DNA from 4 places in the Arthrobacter sp. Y3222053 genome. Region 1 is predicted to be linked to each of the others. Evidence: predicted binding sites of a transcription regulator. Region 1 holds the regulator's gene; each other region holds the start of a gene.
What was found. Region 1 encodes LexA, which represses DNA repair genes until DNA is damaged. Its sites were predicted from a motif close to TCGAACANNTGTTCGA; they were not measured.
Positions count from the first base shown of each region.

Region 1 (2,196 bases):
CTGGACCGGATTCCGTTCCCGCGCCCGGACGATCCGCTGATGACGGCCCGCAGCCGGGCCGTGGCCCGCGCCGGCGGCAACGGGTTCATGAGCGTCTCCGCGACGCACGCCGCGATCCGCCTCGCCCAGGGCGCGGGCCGGCTGATCCGTGCAGCGGGGGACCAGGGCGTGGTGGCCGTGCTGGACTCGCGCCTGGCCACGGCACGGTACGGAGGCTTCCTGCGTTCGGCGCTGCCGCCGTTCTGGCCGACCGCCGACCGGGCCGTGGTGCTGAAGGCGCTGCAGCGGCTGGCCGCCGCGTCAAAGGCCGGCGCCGGGGCCTGATGCTCCGCAGAGGACAGGACGCCCAGCCGCTGGCCGCTTGCCACGGCTGACCCGTTCGGATGCCATATAGGGCCGGGACGGGGCGCGCACGCAAACGCCCCCGACCGCAGCGCCGATGCCGGCGCCGCTGGTCGGGGGCGAAAACCTCCCGAAGCGCGGCAGGGGCGCCTACAGCGACCGCATCACGGAGACGACCTTGCCCATGATCGTGGCGTGGTCGCCCGGGATGGGCTCGTAGCGCGTGTTCTGCGGCAGCAGCCAGGTGTGGCCCTCGCGCTGGCGGAAGGTCTTGACCGTGGCCTCGTCATCGAGCAGCGCGGCCACGATGTCACCGTTCTCCGCGGTGGGCTGGCGGCGGACCACCACCCAGTCGCCGTCGCAGATGGCGGCGTCGACCATGGAGTCGCCGGAGACCCGCAGCATGAACAGCTCACCGTGGCCCACCAGCTGCCGGGGCAGCGGCACCATGTCCTCAACCTGCTGGTCCGCGAGAATCGGACCGCCGGCGGCAATGCGGCCGACCAGGGGAACCATGGCGGTATCCAGCGCGGTGTCCGTCCGCAGGGCGGTGACGTTCCCCGCCTCCGTGCCGCCGGAGGGAGCCGGGTCTGCGTCAGCCGGCGCGGCCGGCTTTGCGGGCTCGGCATCCCGAAGCATCAGCGGAGTAAGGATCTCCATGGCGCGGGGCCGCTTGGGGTCACGGCGGATGTAGCCGAGCTTTTCCAGCTGGCCCAGCTGGTGGGTCACGCTCGAGAGGCTGGCCAGCCCCACGGTGTCGCCGATCTCGCGCATGGACGGCGGGTAGCCGTTGCTGCTGACGGACCGCTGGATGGTCTCCAGGATCTTCTGCTGGCGGGGAGTCAGGCCCTTGGCCGGGCGCCCGGAGGTGGAGGCATCGGTGCCTCCGCTTACAGTCCTGCGTGCCACGGCGCTTCCCTTCAGGCCGGCGGCCGGTGCATCCGGCCGCGTTCTTCCAGCGTGCGGACGGCGGTCCCGCCCGCGGCTCCCGGCGGTTTTGTCAGAGGCGGGTGATGGACTCGCTTCTGTCAGCTTCCGGTGCTGCTCTCAACGCTAGGGGAGCAGCCCCCTGTTTTCAAACATTTGTTCGAGCGAGTCTCGACAACGTTCGTAGACAGGTGCTAGAAAGGATCCAGCTGATCGAACAAAGATTCGAAAGTGAAGTGCCCTTAGCGGGCTCGACTTTCGAAACAAGCTTCGAAACCGCTCCGCCCGAGCCTGATGGGCCCCGCGGTTCGGAAAGGAAAACCATGTCACTCGCACTCCAGCCCGGCCTATCCGCCACGCCGTCGTCCACCGCCGGTTCCGCTGCCCCGCTGCGCCTGACCCGCCGCGGCCGCCTGGTCCTGGTGGGCCTGCCGGTCATGCTGGCCACCGCTGCCCTGATCTTCCTGGCAGCCTTCTTCACCGCCCCCGCGATCGCCGGCAGCGAGACGCAGGACCCGGCCGCCCACACGCTGCAGGTCAGCGTGGAGACCGGCGAGTCGCTGTGGGGGCTGGCGGACCGCTACGTCCCGGGCCGCGACCCGCGCGCCGTCGTCGCCGACATCATGGAGCTGAACAACCTGCAGGAAGCCACCATCCCGGCCGGCGCGCAGCTTTACGTACCAGTCTCCCGCTGAGCGGCCGGACCACCACCTGCATCTGCCCCCGGTAGCTGCGGCGCGTGAGCCCCTGCAGCCGCAGGGCCGTAACCCCCCGCCCCGGGATTCTCCCCAGCAGTGCCTGCGGACTTAAGCTGGACGGGTGACTGAACAGCTGGACAAACTCAACCGCCTTCCGCTCCGCGACGATCTCCGCGGCCTTTCGCCCTACGGCGCCCCGCAGCTGGAAGTACCCGTCCTGCTGAACGTC
Region 1 covers NZ_JBNHIA010000003.1:38,180-40,375, reverse strand. The annotation lists gene AC5RUW_RS08260 (ATP-dependent DNA helicase) at 1-324, shown strand, start outside; gene lexA (transcriptional repressor LexA) at 493-1,251, opposite strand; gene AC5RUW_RS08250 (LysM peptidoglycan-binding domain-containing protein) at 1,593-1,964, shown strand; gene AC5RUW_RS08245 (histidinol-phosphate transaminase) at 2,089-2,196, shown strand, end outside.

Region 2 (2,196 bases), on a different contig from region 1:
CCTGACCCCGCAGCTGCGGGCCGGCCTGCCGGCGCCGGTGCAGGACTTCATCGCCTCGGCCTTTGACCAGGCGCTGCCGCCGATTTTCCTGGTCAGCGTGCCGCTGGTCGCCGCGGCGTTCGTGCTGTGCCTGTTCATCAGGGAGGTGCCGCTGTCGACGACGGCGCGGGCGGAGGCAGCGGAGGAGGGGCGTGCGGGTTAGTTGAAAGCGGCGGTCAGGAGCATGAAGAACACGACCACCAGAGCCCCCAACAGCACCACCCAGGCAAGGGCCGCCCAGTTGTACAGCCGGGCCGCCAGCCTGCGGTTGCCCCGGCTGAAGGCCACGATGAACCCGACCACTCCAACGGCACATGCGGCGATACCGAAGAAGGGCACCAGCTCCAGCGCTCCGCTGCGGACGCTGTCCCTCAGGAAAAGGTCGAGGAGTTCAAACACCACAGGCGCTGACAACACCCAAACGACGGTGGACAGGACGAGTCCGACAATGGCGCCGGGCCCGATCCGGCGCCGATCCGGTGCCGCCTGTTCGGAACCTGCGTGCCCGGAACCTGCAGGGGCGCCGCCGTCGGGCCCGGGGGCCTGCCGATACGGATTGACATAGGAACCGGGATCGGGCGGGATGGGCTGGCTGTTTTCGGGCACGGGCTGTTCCTGTCCTTGAATCCAAGTCCCTGGGCGGACTCCGGGGCGGGTGGGTCGTTTGCACCAGTGTGCCTCATGGGGTCTGCTCTTACCGGCCTGCGGGCGGTTGATGTGAATGCAGGCGCTGGTTCACGGGCCACAGCAGCTGATCCCCGGGAGGGGTGTCCCTTTTGTCCGTACGCGGTCGTACACTGGTATTCGAACATGTGTTCGAAGACAGGGCGCCGTGTTCGGCGTCCAATGGAAGTGTCACGTACGTATCCGAAGCCTGCGGGCCTGCGATGCATAGGACGCTCCCGCGGCGGTGTGCCTGGGAGCGGGGCTGGAAGGAAACCGGCATGGGAGTCTTCAGCGAGGCGATAGAGGTGGTGTGCTCGCCGGCCGGCGTGCCCCTGCGGCTGCTCTGGGGCGGGCGCACCTACCGGCTGGCGGCGGATCCGGTGCGCTGGTACGAGCGCCGGAAATGGTGGGAGGAGGAAACCCGGGCAGAGCGCGGGCACGGCCCCGGGCTGGTGGACCACGAGATCTGGCGGGTGCAGGCCCGCCTGAACGGACGCTCCGCGCTGCGTACCCTGGACATCTCCCATCAGGTGGACACCGGGCGCTGGCGGCTGATCCGGGTCCATGACGCCCTGCGGGAAAGCGCCTAGGCCGAGCCCTCCATGCCCTTTACCCACCTGCACGTGGCCAGCGCCTTCAGTGCCCACTACGGGGTGTCCTGGCCCGAGGAGCTCGCCGCCGCCGCTGCCGCCGACGGAGCCGATGCCCTCGCCGTCACCGACCGGGACGGCCTCTACGGGGCGGTGAAGCACCTGCGTGCCTGCCTGGACACGGGCCTGGACGCCATCATCGGCGTCGACCTGGCGGTGCTCGACGGCGGCGGGACAGTCGGGCGGGTGGTCGTGCTCGCCCATGGGGGAAACCACGGGAGGGGTTACGCGGCCCTCTGCCGGCTGGTGTCCGACGCCCACACCGGCACCTCGCCATCCAAGGGGAGGCAGGGGCCGCCGGTGGGGGTAACCCGTGAGCAGCTGGCCGCCCGCGCCGTCGGCCCGGAGGGGGAGCCGCTGCTCACCGTCCTGGTGGGCCCGTACTCCGATGTCGGGCAGGCCATGCGCAGCCGCAGCTACGCCGTGGCACGCACCCTGTTCGCCCGCTGGCGGCGGGTCCTGCCCCCCGAAGCGCTCGCCGTCGAGGTCGCCACGCATCTGAGCGCACCGGGGGAGAACCTCTGCCTGGCCCATGCGGTGCGCATGTTCCGGCTGGCCGATGAGATGCGCCTGCCCGCCGTGCTGACCAACGCGGTGCGGTATGTCGATGAGGACGGCGCCGCCACTGCCGATGTGCTCGACGCCGCGCGCTCGCTGACCGCCCTGTCCCGCCTGCAGGACCTGCAGCCCAACGGGCAGGGCTGGCTGAAGAACGCCCGCACCATGGCCGCCCTGGCCCGGGAAATCAGCGCCGAGGCCGGTTACGGGGGTGCCGGCGCCGCCCGGCTGCTCGCCGATACCGAAACGGTGGCCGACCGCTGCCGGATGGATCCGGCGGAGG
Region 2 covers NZ_JBNHIA010000002.1:200,857-203,052, forward strand. The annotation lists gene AC5RUW_RS05220 (MDR family MFS transporter) at 1-202, shown strand, start outside; gene AC5RUW_RS05225 (hypothetical protein) at 199-645, opposite strand; gene AC5RUW_RS05230 (DUF6504 family protein) at 984-1,295, shown strand; gene AC5RUW_RS05235 (DNA polymerase III subunit alpha) at 1,308-2,196, shown strand, end outside.
Region 2: the regulator LexA is predicted to act here: its motif matches at 844-859, upstream of AC5RUW_RS05230 (DUF6504 family protein).

Region 3 (2,196 bases), on a different contig from region 1:
CCGACGCCCTCGAGGACCTCGACGACGTCCAGAACGTCTACTCGAACGCCGACATCTCGTCCGAGGTCCTGGCCCAGCTCGAGGACGACTGACCCCGTGCGGGTCCTGGGCGTTGATCCGGGCCTGACGCGGTGCGGGCTCGGCGTCGTCGACGTCGAGCCCAGCCGCCGCGCCCACCTGGTCGCGGTGGGCGTGGTGGGTACCGACTCGGCGACTGCCCTCGACGGGCGGCTGCTGACCATCGCCACCTCGATTGACGCCTGGCTCGATGAACACGTCCCTGACGTGCTGGCTGTGGAGCGGGTGTTCAGCCACACCAACGTCAGCACCGTGATGGGCACCGCCCAGGCCAGCGGCATCGTCATTGCCGCCGCCGCCCGCCGGGGCATCCCGGTGGCGCTGCACACCCCCACCGAGGTGAAGGCCGCGGTGACCGGGTCCGGCTCCGCCAACAAGGATGCCGTCGGCAAAATGGTCACCAAGATCCTGCGTCTGGCCGCGCCGCCGCGCCCGGCCGACGCCGCCGACGCCCTTGCCCTGGCCATCACGCACGCGTGGCGGCGCACCGCGCTCGGACCAGGCCGTTCCACGGCGGGATCCGCCACGAAAGCCCCCGCCCGCGCCGCGGCCGGAGCTGGCGGCGGAACGGGCCTGACGGCGGCGCAGCGGCTCTGGGCCGAAGCCGAAGCCAAGGCACGGCGCACGGGCCGCTGAGGTTGCACCGCCCCGCGGCCCGTTGACCGGCGGCTGGCAGCCGCCTGGGGAGACCCGCAGCGCCGGCGAAACGCGGGCCGACGGCGTCCGGTGCGGAATCGCGGCCGGACCCAAGTAGGGTATTCGTAGCTATGTTCTATGAATCCGTTGGAGTCCTCCCATGATCAGTTCCCTTCGCGGCACCGTGGCCCAGGTCGGGCTGCACGCAGCCGTCATCGAGGTGGGCGGCGTCGGCATGTCCGTCCAGGCCACGCCACAGACCCTCAGCGGCCTGCATGTGGGCCGTGAAGCGCAGGTGTTCACTTCGCTGATCGTGCGCGAGGACTCGCTGACGCTCTTCGGCTTCGCCGACGCCGAGCAGAAGGAGGTCTTCGAGACCCTGCTCGGGGTCAGCGGCGTCGGCCCCCGCCTCGCCCTGGCCGTGCTGGCGGTGCACTCCCCGGAGGACGTGCGGCGGGCGGCGTCCACCGAAGACGTGAAGGCCTTCACCAAGGTTCCCGGCATCGGCCCGAAGGGCGCCCGGAAGATCCTGCTGGAACTGGCCGACAAGCTTGTTCCACTCGACACGCCCGGCACGTCGCCGGCCGCACCGGCTTGGCAGGACCAGGTGCTGGCCGCCATGACCGGCCTGGGCTGGAACGAAAAGGACGCCACCGCCGCGATTGACGCGGCCATGGCCGAGGAGCCGGAGGTCGCTGCGTCCGGGCAGGTCGCTGAAATCCTGCGCGTGACCCTTCGCCGGCTGGGCCAGGACGGCCGCCGGCCCGCGGCCCGCAGCGGGAAGGCCGGCTGATGGCACCAGGTGCCGATCCGCTGGTCGCCGCGACCGGCGACCCCGACGACAAAGCCATCGAAGCGGCGCTGCGGCCCAAGAACCTGGACGACTTCGTCGGCCAGAAGCGGGTGCGCGAGCAGCTGGCCCTGGTGCTGGAGGCCTCGAAGCTGCGTGGGCGCAGCGCGGACCACGTCCTGCTCTCCGGCCCGCCCGGACTGGGCAAGACCACGCTCTCGATGATCATCGCGGCCGAGATGAACGCACCGCTGCGGATCAGCTCCGGCCCTGCCATCCAGCACGCCGGAGACCTCGCCGCCATCCTGTCCTCGCTGACCGAGGGCGAAGTACTGTTCCTCGACGAGATCCACCGCATGTCCCGTCCCGCTGAGGAAATGCTCTACATGGCGATGGAGGACTTCCGGGTCGACATCGTCGTCGGCAAGGGTGCCGGTGCCACCGCCATTCCACTGGAGCTGCCGCCCTTCACCCTGGTCGGAGCCACCACCCGCGCCGGGCTGCTGCCCGGACCGCTGCGGGACCGGTTCGGGTTCACCGGCCACCTGGAGTTCTACTCCGCGGAGGAGCTGGAGCTCGTGCTGCGCCGCTCGGCCATGCTGATGGACATGAAGGTGAACTCGGCCGGATTCGCCGAGGTCGCCGGCCGGTCCCGCGGCACGCCGCGCATCGCCAACCGGCTGCTCCGCCGG
Region 3 covers NZ_JBNHIA010000002.1:218,995-221,190, forward strand. The annotation lists gene AC5RUW_RS05290 (YebC/PmpR family DNA-binding transcriptional regulator) at 1-92, shown strand, start outside; gene ruvC (crossover junction endodeoxyribonuclease RuvC) at 97-714, shown strand; gene ruvA (Holliday junction branch migration protein RuvA) at 875-1,507, shown strand; gene ruvB (Holliday junction branch migration DNA helicase RuvB) at 1,507-2,196, shown strand, end outside.
Region 3: the regulator LexA is predicted to act here: its motif matches at 838-853, upstream of ruvA (Holliday junction branch migration protein RuvA).

Region 4 (2,196 bases), on a different contig from region 1:
ATACGATGCGGTCACCGCCTGTTTGAAAGGACCTTCCATGCGCACCGTGGGGCTCATCGTCCATCCCACCAAATCGACCACCGACGCCGTCGACTCATTGACCCGCTGGGCTGCCGCCCACGGAGCCCGGGTTGTCGGCCTGGCTTCAGCCCTGGGCCGGCTTCCGGAGGGGGTTCAGCTGCTGGACGACGACGATTTCCGCTCCGCGGTGGACGTAATCGTCAGCCTGGGCGGGGACGGCACCATGCTGGGCGCCATGCGCCTGGTGGCGGACCGGCCGGTACCGGTGCTCGGCACCAACTACGGCAACCTAGGTTTCCTGATCGAGCTGCAGCCGGACGAGCTCGACGCCGCCCTGGACCGGATCGCGGCGGAAGACTTCTCCGTGGAAGGCCACCACGCCCTGGTCGTCGCGGTGACCCCGCCGGACGGCGAGGAAACCCACCATCTGGTCTTCAACGACTTTGTCTTCACCCGCCAGCCCGGCAAGGGCACGGTCCACGCCCACCTGGACGTGGCCGGGATCCCCTACGGCTTCGTGAAGGCCGACGGTCTGATCACCGCCACGCCGGCCGGCTCCACCGCCTACAGCTACGCCGCCGGTGGGCCGGTGGTCTCCCCGGCGCTGCCCGCCGTCGTCGTCACCCCGGTGGCACCGATGGCCGGGTTCAGCCACCCGTTTGTCCTCGGCCACGAGGACGGGCTGTCCATTGCCCTGGATGAGGCGGGCGGAACCGTGGCGATGGAGGCCGACGGCGTCCTGCTGGGCGAGGCCCGCCCGGGCACCCGCGTACGGATGAAACTGCGGCCCGACGCCGGGCAGGTCATCCGCCTCGACAAGGAAGGCCACGCACGGCGCGGGATGCTCAAGCTCAGTCTGCTGGACCTGCCCTTTACCCGCGAGCAGCTGGCGGAGCGGCTGGGCCGGTGACCGGCGTCAGCCCTGGAGGAATCCGACCACGCCGCCGACGGTGAAGCACGGCCGCCGAGAGCGTGATGCTAGCCTTGGTATTCGAAGGTGTGTTCGATACGCGATCGTGCGGAAATGTGGGAGGGGCGGAGCATGGCGGTGTTCTCAGCGGACCGCTCCCGGCGCGTGGCCGGGCCGGCGGAGGCCGACGCCGCCACGGCGGCTGGGTTTCCCAGCCCGGCGCGTGACTACTTTGACGGGCGGATCGACCTCAACCGGCACCTGATCAGCGACCCCACCTCCACCTATGTGGTCCGGGTGGACGGCGACTCCATGGTCGACGCCGGCATCAGCAGCGGTGACGAACTGATCGTCGACCGCTCCCGCACACCGCACGACGGCGCCGTCGTCATCGCAGTGGTCGACGGCGAACTGCTGGTGCGCCGGCTGCTGCTGCGCGGAGACACGGTGCTCCTGCGGGCCGACAGCCGCGGCACCCCGGATATTGAGCTGGCCGACGCCGCGGAGCTGACGGTGTGGGGCGTCGTGACGCGGTGCCTGCACCATGTCTGAGGAACGGTCTGAGGCACGCGCCGAGCGGATCGCACTGGTCGACGTCAACAGCTTCTACGTCTCCTGCGAGCGCGCCTTCGATCCGAAGCTGGCCGGGATTCCCGTCGTCGTGCTCTCCAACAACGACGGCTGCGTGGTCGCCCGCTCCGATGAAGCGAAGGCCCTGGGCATCAAGACCGGCACCCCCTGGTTCCAGCTGGCGGCCGGGGCCGCCCGGGCAGGGCTGGTGCAGCGCTCCAGCAACTACGAGCTGTACGGGGATATGAGCTCACGGGTGATGCAGCTGTTGGGCCGGTACGCCTTGTGGCAGGAGGTGTACTCCATCGACGAATCCTTCCTCGGGCTCGCCGGCACCCCCGTTGAACTGGCGGCGCAGGGTGCGGAGATCCGCTCCGCCGTCGCCCGGCACACCGGCCTGCCGGTCTGCGTTGGCATCGGCCCCACCAAGACGCTGGCGAAGTTCGCCAACCGGATCGCCAAGCAGAACCGGCACCTGGGCGGCGTCTGCAACCTGGACACCATGGACCCGACAGTGGTGGACACCATCATGGCGCGGGTGCCGGTGACCGGACTGTGGGGCGTCGGCTCACGACTGGGGGCCAAGCTCGCGGCCATGGGGATCGAGACCGTCGCCGACCTGAAGGCGGCGGACCCGGCCCTGATCCGCCGGAAGTTCTCCGTGATCCTGCAGCGCACGGTTCTGGAGCTGAACG
Region 4 covers NZ_JBNHIA010000002.1:169,634-171,829, reverse strand. The annotation lists gene AC5RUW_RS05075 (NAD(+)/NADH kinase) at 38-931, shown strand; gene AC5RUW_RS05070 (LexA family protein) at 1,064-1,483, shown strand; gene AC5RUW_RS05065 (Y-family DNA polymerase) at 1,476-2,196, shown strand, end outside.
Region 4: the regulator LexA is predicted to act here: its motif matches at 1,013-1,028, upstream of AC5RUW_RS05070 (LexA family protein).